Regions from separate parts of the Lysinibacillus sp. UBA5990 genome, predicted to be linked through region 2. Evidence: riboswitches for the same ligand, from Rfam matches in the RefSeq annotation. Region 2 holds a riboswitch; each other region holds the start of a gene.

Region 1 (4,048 bases), on a different contig from region 2:
AAAGGGAAGCAGACGATCCTCAATTATTGTCAAACCTTATTAAAAAAAGCAGAGACAAAAGTTATCCTATCGATGTGGGAGGATATGTACGATGCCTTACGCGAGGATATCGAAGAGGTATCACAGCATTTGGAGGTGCATGGCATTACCTTATATGTCGGAGAACATCTGGCATCTATCGATCAGCACAGAGCCACTCACTATACGAGAAAGACTTCTACACCTCATTGGTTTATTTTATCGGTTGATGGACAAGAAATGATTTATGGTCACTCGCCGTCGAACCAGGAAACAGCTTTTATAACGAATGATCCAGTGCATATTTATTTATTAGAGGATTATATTTGGCATGATGTTCTTATCAATCGACTAGTGAAGCGTGATGATAAAGAGCTTGAGGACTGGATTGCTAAAGAACGTAAAGCATTTTTCTTAGAGTAGTTATAAGGGAAGGGGAGCATCTTGAAAAAATGGATGTTGCCAGTATTATTTTGTTTATTTTTAATTGGCGGATGTGATTCTGCACCGCTGCCGGTTTCTCCTAAGATTCAGGAGCTAACAATCGTTCCTGACCATATCCAACAACATATTATAGCTAAAGACAGAATTCAGTTATTGTATGAAGATAACATGACGTACTATCTTGTCATGTTTTCGAAAGGAAATGTGCTAGCAAGCGCGGCAGCAAATGAAGATCGGTTAGTCATTCATTTCAAGGAAGGAAGCGAGCAAAAGAAAGAAGCTCAACCGTATGTCTATGCTATCAACAAAAGCCCGGAGCTGACGATTATTGAACTATATATTAACGGAAAAAGCATGCCGATAGATCGTATTACTATGATGTAATAAAAAACCGAAATCCCTAAAAAAGAGATTTCGGTTTTTGTTGATATTAATAAAATACTTTATCTACATTGTATTTGGAGCGGAACGTATTAATCGCATACGTTTCATAAATTTCACGTTCCATAGGATCTTCTACTTCATAGACTTCAATTTTGAAGACCTCGTCACGATAGTTTTTCATCGGAGATACATTGTCTTCAAAATGTTTTTTAATTCGTTGGCGAATTTTACGTGCTTTACCGACAAATAATAGCTCATTCTTTTCATTATAAAATAAGAAAATACCGCCTTTATCACGTGTGATTTTGTGGAAGTCGATGAAACCAAAGTATGGTGTAATTGGGACATCACCTGGTTTTACATCTTGTTCGCGTTGGCGAATGACTACATCTGGTTTTGGAAATTCAATATTAATCAAAGTATTCACGTTCCTCTCTATTACTAAAGATATATGGTAACATAATACCGGCATGTTTACCATAAAATTTCATGTAGAATAACCATATACAGCAAGCTTAGTGTTTATCAAATGATGGGAGAACATGCATAGGAATAACAAAATATTCTATGAATTATTGATATTCTAACTAGTCCATGTTACAATTCAAGATAATTAAATAATCTTATCAAGAGAAGCAGAGGGATTTGGCCCGATGACGCTTCAGCAACCTCTAACAAATGTTAGAAAGGTGCTAATTCCAGCAAAGGTTTTTCCTTTGAGAGATAAGAGTGAACGTGAAAAAAATCCTTCTCATTCTATCTCATATGGAATGTGGAGGATTTTTTAATTTTTTCGAAAAAGGAGCAAAAAAGAGAGGGGAACGCAAGATGCCAATTAATATTCCGAAAAATTTACCTGCTGGAGAACATTTACGTGAGGAAAAAATCTTCGTGATGGAAGAGGACCGTGCGAGAACACAGCAAATACGTCCATTAAATATATTAATCTTAAATTTGATGCCCGAAAAAGAAAAAACGGAGCTACAATTACTACGATTACTAGGAAATACACCATTACAGGTGAATATTACTTTTTTAAACACGGCTACTCATGAATCTAAAAATGTGAGTAAATCTCATTTGCAATTATTCTACACAACGTTTAACCAAATTCGTCATCGACGCTATGATGGTATGATTATTACGGGTGCTCCTGTAGAAAAAATGCCGTTTGAAGAGGTTAACTATTGGCAGGAAATTGCTGAAATTATGGATTGGTCTAAAAAGAATGTGACATCCGTGCTACATATATGTTGGGGGGCACAGGCTGCGCTATATCATCATTATGGGATTGGAAAGGTCGAGCTTTCTGCTAAATGCTCCGGCGTTTATTCTCATGTGATTACTGATTTAACAGTAGATTTAGTACGAGGCTTTAGTGATTTATTTACAGCCCCTCATTCTCGCTATACATCTGTCTCGATTGACGAGGTTCGCAATCATCCAGACTTACGCTTATTATCCTATTCAGAGGATGCGGGTGTATTTATCGTGCAATCAAAAGATAATAAAAACATTATGATTACTGGACATTTAGAATATGATGCGACAACATTAGCCGATGAATACAGTCGCGATGTTGCCAAGGGCATCCATATAGACGTTCCAGTAAACTACTTCCCAAATGATGATCCAGCAAAGGCACCGATGAATACATGGCGTGCCCATACGCATTTATTGTTCTCCAACTGGTTGAACTACTACGTATACCAAGAGACACCATATGAATGGGACTTTGTAGACGAAATTGAATATCATATTTAAATAACACTGAAAAAGTCTAATTTCTTCACTAAGCAGCAAGGAATTAGACTTTGTTATTCTAGATTTTTCTTGTCAGAACTCGTTTTATCTGGAGTCGCCTGATCGTCCTGTTTGGATGTAGCGTTGCCAGCTTCAGACTGAATCACTTGGCTGGAATTCGACGTAGCAGATTTATCTTGATTGTCTTGAGTAGAAACTGGATTATCTGTTTTTTCTTGATTATCCTGATTGTCTTGAGTGCTATCTGTATTAGCATCGTTAGTCTGATTCTCCTGATTGGAATTCATAGTAGCAGGTTTCGTCTGAATATCCTGATTGGAATCCTTATTATTTGGTTTCACCTGATTCTCCTGAAGGGAATCCATATTACCAGGTTTTGTCTGATTGCCTTGATTAGAAACCGCATTCCTTGCATCAGTCATTTGCCCCTCATTAGAATCCGCATGACCCATTTCAGTTGAATTATCTAGTGATTTTCGATTACGTATAACAGCTACAATGAGGAGAAGTATGGGTAATAATATGGTGCAAACAAATGCATAAATTGGCCAAATCTCATCATTATAAATGTTGGAATGGACGATGTCTGGGTGAACAATTTGCGAAAGTCCGACCATAATAATACCCATTGGTAGGATTAGTGGGCGGTGATCCTTCAATTTCATAATTTGTGCAATTCCAACAACAGTTGTATAGAAGTACATAAACGTTCGAATAAAAATGGATACAATCCACATAAAAGCCATGATAATTTCAATGCGCTGTAAAAAATTTCCGATAGAGATTCTTTGTGCTAGGGCATAGCTAGGGAAAGATCGCGAAGCCGTGTTGGCTGGCCCTAAGACTAAAATGGATAGAGTAATTAATGTTACTAGAACAAATCCACCGAGAAGCATGCCTATGTAAAATCCTTTTTTTGAGGATTGCTGGACATTGACACTAGCAGGGTAAATCATTAATAACATAACTAACGAAAAAGAAAAGACACTTATAAAGCGGATGATACTATATAAGATGGATGTTTTGGATGCTTCCATAATCGGTTGTATATTTTCAAACTTAATTTGTGGGGTGATACTGACAACAAAGAAAATAAAAATTAAGACAAACATAGGGAAAAGTATTTCTGCTGAACGAGCAAAGTTTTCTATCCCTAAATAGGTAGCATACATAATTATAATAATAAACAACAAGGCAAATGCCATAGTAGGCGTTTCCGGCATTACCTCTGTTTTCATAAAAGCACCAATAAAATACAGTAATTCTCCTCCCGCAAATAGGGTAAGAGAAAGGAAGCACACCACTGTGATTTTTCCAAAAAAGCGCCCGAGAAGTTTTTCATTTGCTTCAATAAAATTCAGTGTCGGTGTTTGGTCGCCTAACGTCACAAATAATTTCACAACAAGCAAACTAAGGACAATACCAATACTTGCAGCAA
Region 2 (4,048 bases):
ACGGTCCAAGCTCAGCCAACTGTCTCTTGATAACTTCTTTACCACCTTCAATATTGCTCGTCTCAGGCTTTATAAGCGTAATCATAATGAAAAATAAGGCTACTGACATAATAATCGAGAATGGGGCAGCATAAAGTAACCAAGCACCCCATGAAATATTCACATTAAATTGCTCTTGGATGAAATTTAAAGCAACCATATTTTGCGCTGCCGCAGTTTTAATACCGATATTCCAAATGGAGACGGCTTGTACAGAAGTAATAACGAGTAAAGCAGCAAGTCGACTATCACGTGGTAAACCGAATGCTGCAACCATCCCAAGAAGAATAGGGACTACTGCGCCAGCACGTGCAGTAGCCGAAGGAACAAAAAATGCAAGGGCAATTGAAACTAATATAGCACCGAAAACAATGGCTTTTGTTTTTGTTCCTACAAGTGAAAGAATCCAAAGAGCAAGTCGTTTGTGCAAATTGGTAATTTGCATGGCTGCTGCTAGAAAAAGAGCCGCTGCTACTAGGGCCACGGCAGAATTACTAAAACCACTTAATGATAGTTTTAAGGCGCTAGCGGTACCTAGTTGTGTTGTTGGGTCATCCATGGATGGTGCAAGTCCTAGTAAAACAGTGACGAGTGCAATAATCATTGCAGAGCTAACAGGATATGAAACGGCTTCTGTTACCCACAGGATAACCGCGAAAGCTAAAATGGCTAAAGCGCGCTGCCCAGCTACAGGTAGCTCACCGTTATTAGGTAAAAAAATAATGATAATTAATAAAGCAAAAGCCAACCCAATCCATAAAGGCTTTAAATTACGCTTCATTGTTGCTTGTTTAGGTGAAGACATATTTTCTCATCCCTTCTACGTCTACATAAAAATGACAGTTATTATCCATAACATCGGTCAATATAATGTTTTCTTAAGATAAGAATTCATCCGTTTATTGTATAGAATGAAAGGAAGCGAAATATGTCTGTTTTACAGCTTTAATAGTAATTAAAGAGATAATTTGTGGTCATAAAAAATACAAATACCTCCTAAAAAATATTATTTCTTTTTCTTGAAGGCAGCAGTAACTTTAGGCTCGGTTCCATTGATTAAACGTTGAATATTTTCAATGTGCAAAATAATAGCAATACCAAAAAGTAGAATGGCAATAATAATCGGACCTAGCCCAGGAATCCATAAATAAGTAGCTGTACAAAAAACGAGGTAAAATTCTAATACCCCAACAATTAAATAGTTCGTTGCAAAAGATAAAATAACAAAAAGAATAAGTGCAAATAAACCAATCTTCCAATCAACCGCAAGTAAAATTCCAATGATAGAGGCAGTCCCTTTTCCACCATTGAAGCCCATATAAAAAGGGAAATTATGCCCCAAAATAACCCCTGCAGCTAACAAGTAGGTGAGGAGCCATGTTTGTTCTGCTGTTAAATGTGTTGCATCTGCTAAATAAAAATGTGCACCGACGATGGCTGCGACGCCTTTGCCAATATCGATAAGAGCTACTAAAACGCCATATTTCCAGCCGAGTGAAAGCGTAGCATTAGAGGCACCAGCATTGCCATGACCAGCTTTTTTTAAATCAACCCCGGATAAAAATTGTGCCACCTTAGAACCGTGAATACAGCCAATCAAATAGCCGACAACTAGAAAACAGATCACGGCTTTTACCATAAAAATACTCCTTTCAAATTTTTTTCTAAAATAGTGTATGCGTTCTTACTACGTAAAAGAGCAGACAGAAGTTTCGGAAAAAATAAAATTTAGATGTTGACAGAAAAAAACTCTATGCTTATACTTTGTAACAACGATGGAAATTGAATCTCATACTCTTATCAAGAGCGGCGGAGGGATAGGCCCTATGATGCCCGGCAACCAGTAGGTGATGAACTTACTAAGGTGCTAATTCCTACAGATTCTTACTTGGATCTGGCAGATAAGGGGAGGAAAACTTGCAACCGCAACCCTCTTCTTAGCTGAAGAGGGTTTTTGTTTTCTACAGAAAAATCCTCCTCATCTCCGGTACCATCGTAAAAAAATAACCAAATGGAGGTACACAATGACAAATTTTAAACCAGAAACATTACTGTTACATGGTGGTCAAGAGCCAGACCCTGTGACGGGTTCTAGAACAGTTCCTGTCTACCGTTCAACTGCTTTCGTTTTTAAAGACACTGCTCATGCGCAACGTCTTTTTGCTTTAGAGGAGGCGGGGAACATTTACACGCGAATTACGAATCCGACAGTGGATGTTTTTGAAAAGCGTGTGGCTTTATTAGAAGGTGGAACAGCAGCAGTAGCACTTTCATCTGGTGCAGCAGCTATTGCATTTTCTATTTTAAATCTAGCTGGAGCAGGAGATGAAATTGTAGCTGCTAGTTCTTTATATGGTGGTACGTATAATTTATTCGCTAATACATTACCAAACTATGGTATTAAAACGATTTTTGTAGATGAAACAAACCCAGAGAATTTTAAGGCTGCCATTACCGATAAAACAAAAGCTGTCTTCGCTGAAGTTTACGGTAATCCTAGCTTAAAGGTTTTAGATATTGAAGCTGTAGCTAAGATTGCACATGACAACAGCTTACCATTAATTATCGATAGTACATTTGCTTCTCCTTATGGTTCTACACCAATTGACTACGGTGCGGATGTGGTAGTTCATTCAGCAACGAAATGGATAGGTGGTCATGGGACAACTTTAGGTGGTGTTGTTGTAGACGCTGGTAAGTTTGATTGGACTAGTGGGCGATTCCCAGGCTTTACAGAGCCGGATGCTTCTTACCATGGTTTACGCTATGGAATCGATACAGCTTCTGCAGCTTTTGCTACAAAGCTGCGTGTACAGTTGTTACGTGATTTTGGACCAACATTAAGTGCAGATGCAGCTTTCAATCTATTACAAGGTTTAGAGACGCTTCATTTGCGTATCCCTAAACACAATGAAAATGCTTTAGCTGTGGCTGAATATTTACGTAACCACCCATCTGTGGAATATGTAAATTATAATGGCCTAGAAGATTTTCCAACACATGAGTTGGCGAAAAAGTATTTAAAAAATGGCTTCGGTTCAGTGCTTACATTTGGCATTAAAGGTGGACGTGAAGCAGGTCGAAAGCTTATTGATCATGTAAAGCTGTTTTCACATGTGGCAAATGTAGGGGATGCTAAGTCGCTAATTATCCATCCAGCATCTACTACACACCAACAATTATCCGCAGATGAACTAATACAAGCTGGCGTAACCGAATCGCTCATTCGCTTATCAATCGGTTTAGAGGCAGTGGAGGACATCATTGCAGATTTAGAGCAGGCTATTACTCAGGCAACAGCAACAACAGAACAAACAGTAGAAGCTTAATAGAATGACAGGCGAATGTTGTAGCGTTTACGTATTTTCTCATTCGAATAGCCTCATTTGGTATACGTCAAACGTTGCTACATTAACCAACTGTCTCATCCGGTAATTATCAGAACCTTTTAAAAAATAATACCGAGTAATTTCATATGTATTATTGACTTTAATAAAACCTTGTTATATACTTGGAATTAAGTTAAGTGTACGGAAAAACCTTGTTGAAAAGGTAAATGTTTTCATAAGTGCTCCCCCACTTTTGAATAGATAGGAGAGTAGTTACATAGCCAGTGGCTACTCTTCAAAAAACTAATGATAAAGGAGTGTTTAAAATGGGTAATCTCTATAGTGCGCAAAACATTGCATCTTATCTAATTTATGAACTAAATGAAGGTCGTGTATTTGTTAACAATCAATCCATTCAACACATCCTTACATTAGTGGAACATAAATGGCAGCAAATTTTCGGTCATTCAGCGTATCAGGAACAGGTTTGCGCAAATGATAATGGCTATATGGTTAAGGAAGTTTATGAGACATATGAGAAGTATGGTGTGAGCCACATACAGCTTCCAGCAACAGAATTTTATTTGAAATATGGTACATTTCAATTAGTAGAACGTACGTATGCAATACCAAATTTTACAGAAGAAGAAATTAGTATTGTTCAACAAGCTTTAACACAA
Region 3 (4,048 bases), on a different contig from region 2:
AATTAGGACACAGTGATGTAGGATTGACAATGAATACCTATAGCCACTTGACTAAAGAAGATAAACGAACAGCGATAGAGTTATTTAATAAAATACTGTAATCTAGTCGCTTATTGGTCGCCTGTGGTTTTTTAGAGTATTTCAATCCTTTGTCTATAAAGGGTCTAGACAATTAACAAAAAAAGTACTACTATTTGCTTCATATTCTTCAATAATAATTATTATATTCTGAAAAAGGTGATCATGCATGGAATTCTCTAAAAAACTACAGCAATTACCCACTCAATTTTTTGCGGCGCTCGTCCAAAAAGTAAACAATGCCCTGGAAGAAGGACGTGATGTGATTAATCTTGGGCAAGGAAATCCCGACCAACCTACGCCTACTCATATCATCCAAGCATTACAGGAAGCAGCTGAAAATCCTCAAAACCACAAATATTCGCCATTCCGTGGTATCGGCGAATTACGTCAAGCCGCTGCTGACTTTTATAAACGGGAATATGATGTGGAGATTGATCCCGACACTGAAGTAGCCATTCTTGGTGGCACAAAAATTGGTCTTGTTGAGCTACCTTTGGCTGTGTTAAATCCTGGTGATACGATGCTATTACCAGACCCAGGCTATCCAGACTACTTATCTGGAGTTGTATTAGGTGATGTAAATTTTGAAGTAATGCCTCTTTTTGCTGAGAATAATTTCTTACCTGATTATGATGCCCTCCCTAAAGAAGTTAAGGAAAAAGCCAAGTTACTTTACTTAAATTACCCAAATAATCCTACTGGTGGTACAGCAACACTTGAATTTTTTGAAGAAACCATTCGTTTTGCTAAGGAGCATAATATCATCGTATCACATGATTTTGCTTATGGTGCGATTGGATTTGATGGCAATAAACCTATTAGTTTCTTACAGGCAAATGGTGCAAAAGAAGTTGGAATCGAAATGTACACATTATCAAAGACTTATAATATGGCAGGTTGGCGCATAGGCTTTGCTGTAGGCAATTCTGATTTGATTGCCGCGATTAATCTTATTCAAGATCATTTGTTTTGTAGTCAATTCCCTGCTATTCAACACGCAGCAGCTATTGCACTGACCTCTTCGCAGGAATGTGCAGATGAGCTAAGAGCTACCTATGAGCGTCGTCGAAATGTTCTAACCGAAGAAGCTCATAGAATTGGCTGGCAAGTAACGGCACCAAAGGGCTCCTTCTTTGCCTGGCTCCCTGTCCCATTAGGTTTTACTAGCGAACAATTTGCTGATATATTGCTCGATAAAGCTGATATTGCGGTAGCCGCAGGTAATGGCTTTGGTCAATATGGGGAAGGCTATGTGCGTATTGGCTTGCTTGTAAGCGAGGAACGTTTACGAGAAGCCATCCATAGAATTGAGCAATTGAACTTATTTTAGCATGGAACAAAATGGAGTCCTGTAGCTTTCTCTAGCTACAGGACTTACTATTTTTCAATTTTCCTTGGAAGATCTAATCCATGTTCTAATGGATAAAATTGCATGTGACCTGTTTCATCGTCCAACTGACGGATATGCTGAATGCCTTGAACTTCTGCCAGCACTACATCTGCTGTTATGACGATATTTCCGCCCTTTATAAAATGACCGCCTGAAACCACTCCCCATTGATCACTCATGGAACCATGGAAATGCGTTTCATATTGTGCATCACGCTTACAAACAACTCCTGAACCTTGGATAAACTCGAGTGGCCCCTCTTTCTCGACCACATCACTAAATCGAACTTTAATGTGGGAAGTTTCATCTGGTACTAAATAAACAAAGCTACTTTTTTGAAAACTACCAATACAACTAATTATGGTTGCCGATTCAATTTTATTCTCTTCACAAAGTGCCTCAATTCCTTCAATAATGTCTGTTCCCATGAGGAGACGAGCACTAATCACCTTACCAAATGAACCTATGCCATAATTAACTCTTACGGACATTCTTCACCCTCCTTCGCGACAAAATATTATAACAATATAAAAAATTTTAAAAATATTTATTGACTTACTATACCCTATAAATTATATTAGTTCTATCGGAAATACAAAAATATAATATGAATCTCTTATCAAGAGTAGCTGAGGGACTGGCCCTATGAAGCTCGGCAACCTCCTTTTATGAAGGAAGGTGCTAAATCCTGCAAACGAAATTCGTTTGATAGATAAGAGAGGACTTTTTTCATGAGCCTCTCTTAATTTGTAAGAGAGTTTTTTTTATTTTCAAAAACCGATAAAACAATTTTTGGAGGTCGTTTTCATGAAGAAGAAAAATAAATTTTTAGTAGGTTTAGCAAGTCTTACATTAGTAGCAGCACTAGCGGGCTGTGGCTCTAAAGAAGATAGTAAAGGAAAAAGCGAAGCTATCGATGAAAATAAAATTGTCGTGGGTGTCACTTCAGGACCTCATGAGCAAATTGCAGAGGTAGCTGCTAAAGTCGCAAAGGAAAAAGGTCTAGAAGTAGAACTAAAATCATTTTCTGATTATGTTTTACCAAATACATCCTTAGCTGAAGGTGATCTTGATGCAAACAGCTATCAGCATAAGCCTTTCCTCGATACATTTAATAAAGATCACGATACAGATTTAGTACCGGTTGGCAAAACAATTTTAAATCCAATGGGTATTTACTCTGAAAAATATAAATCATTGGATGACGTTCCTGAAGGCGCAACATTTGGCTTACCGAATGACCCAACAAATGGAGCGCGTGCTCTCTTTGTTTTACAAGAGGCAGGCTATATTAAATTAAAAGATGGAGCGGACTTAACAGCATCCGTTCGTGACGTGGAAGAAAACAAAAAGAATTTAAAATTCATAGAATTAGAAGCTGCACAAATTCCAAAACAGCTTAGTGAAGTAGATGTAGCTGCTATTAATACTAACTTTGCGCTGGAAGCTGGCATTAATCCGCAAGAGGACTCTATTCTTTTAGAATCTACTGACTCTCCATATGTGAACTACATTGTCGTTCGTGCAGAAAATGAAAACGACCCAACGATTAAAAAGTTCATTGAGGCTTATCAATCTGATGAAGTTCGCCACTTCATTGAAGAGGAATTCAAAGGTTCTGTAATCCCTAGCTGGTAATACGTGCGATAAGCTAAAGAATCTGCCAAATTTCCACTATGGAAACCGCGCAGATTCTTGCTTTTTAGAAGTTAAGAAAGGAGCAACCAATCTGATGATTCAATTACAAAATATTTCAAAAGAATATAAGACGAAAAAAGGCAGTATAAAGGCTGTAGATGGCATCAATCTTCATGTAAAAAAAGGACAAATTCATGGGGTAATTGGGTATAGCGGTGCTGGTAAAAGTACGCTGATTCGTTGTGTTAATTTACTAGAGCGTCCTTCAGCAGGCAAAGTCTTGATTGACAATGTGGATATTACTACCCTTTCACTTCATGACTTACGTCAAACACGACAAAAGATCGGTATGATTTTTCAACATTTTAATCTCTTAAAGACAGCAACCGTTTATAACAATATCGCAGTTCCCTTAAAGCTACTTGGATATAACGAAACAGACGTCAAAAATCGTGTGGCTAAATATGCCGAAATTGTAGGTTTAACAGAAAAGCTAGATAGCTACCCTAATCAGCTTTCAGGTGGACAAAAGCAACGTGTCGCAATTGCACGAGCTTTAGCACAAGAGCCTGAAATTTTACTTAGTGATGAAGCAACAAGTGCGCTTGATCCTGAGACTACAGAGGCTATTCTTGAACTATTGTTAAAAATTAATCGTGAATTAGGAATTACAATCCTACTGATTACACATGAAATGAATGTCATTCAGAAAATTTGTGATGAGGTATCTGTTCTAGAAGCAGGGAAAGTAGTTGAATTTGGTACGGCTATCGAGCTCTTTGCAAAACCACAACACCCTACTACAAGAAAGTTCTTAAGTACCATTTCACAACGTAACTTAACTCCTTCTCTTATTGAGCAGTTAAATGTTTCAGGTAGCGTCATTCGTTTAACATTTCTTGGAGAAAGTACTGGTAAGCCATTATTGGCTGAAGTCAG

Evidence for each region. Region 2 has a riboswitch for S-adenosylmethionine ahead of B3D94_RS07245 (O-acetylhomoserine aminocarboxypropyltransferase/cysteine synthase family protein). Riboswitches for the same ligand answer to the same signal wherever they lie in the genome.
Region 1: another riboswitch for S-adenosylmethionine. It lies ahead of metA (homoserine O-acetyltransferase MetA); the one in region 2 lies ahead of B3D94_RS07245 (O-acetylhomoserine aminocarboxypropyltransferase/cysteine synthase family protein).
Region 3: another riboswitch for S-adenosylmethionine. It lies ahead of B3D94_RS04380 (MetQ/NlpA family ABC transporter substrate-binding protein); the one in region 2 lies ahead of B3D94_RS07245 (O-acetylhomoserine aminocarboxypropyltransferase/cysteine synthase family protein).

What each region holds. Positions count from the first base shown of each region.
Region 1 covers NZ_DJAY01000015.1:1,523,906-1,527,953, reverse strand. The annotation lists gene B3D94_RS20160 (TrmB family transcriptional regulator) at 1-441, shown strand, start outside; gene B3D94_RS20155 (hypothetical protein) at 463-846, shown strand; gene B3D94_RS20150 (nucleotide excision repair endonuclease) at 893-1,264, opposite strand; SAM riboswitch class I at 1,467-1,576, shown strand; gene metA (homoserine O-acetyltransferase MetA) at 1,675-2,610, shown strand; gene B3D94_RS20140 (GerAB/ArcD/ProY family transporter) at 2,664-4,048, opposite strand, start outside.
Region 2 covers NZ_DJAY01000010.1:110,696-114,743, forward strand. The annotation lists gene B3D94_RS07235 (DASS family sodium-coupled anion symporter) at 1-844, opposite strand, end outside; gene B3D94_RS07240 (glycerol-3-phosphate acyltransferase) at 1,046-1,678, opposite strand; SAM riboswitch class I at 1,834-1,947, shown strand; gene B3D94_RS07245 (O-acetylhomoserine aminocarboxypropyltransferase/cysteine synthase family protein) at 2,064-3,368, shown strand; gene B3D94_RS07250 (hypothetical protein) at 3,695-4,048, shown strand, end outside.
Region 3 covers NZ_DJAY01000007.1:19,579-23,626, reverse strand. The annotation lists gene B3D94_RS04390 (pyridoxal phosphate-dependent aminotransferase) at 248-1,411, shown strand; gene B3D94_RS04385 (PPC domain-containing DNA-binding protein) at 1,459-1,962, opposite strand; SAM riboswitch class I at 2,085-2,190, shown strand; gene B3D94_RS04380 (MetQ/NlpA family ABC transporter substrate-binding protein) at 2,279-3,109, shown strand; gene B3D94_RS04375 (methionine ABC transporter ATP-binding protein) at 3,204-4,048, shown strand, end outside.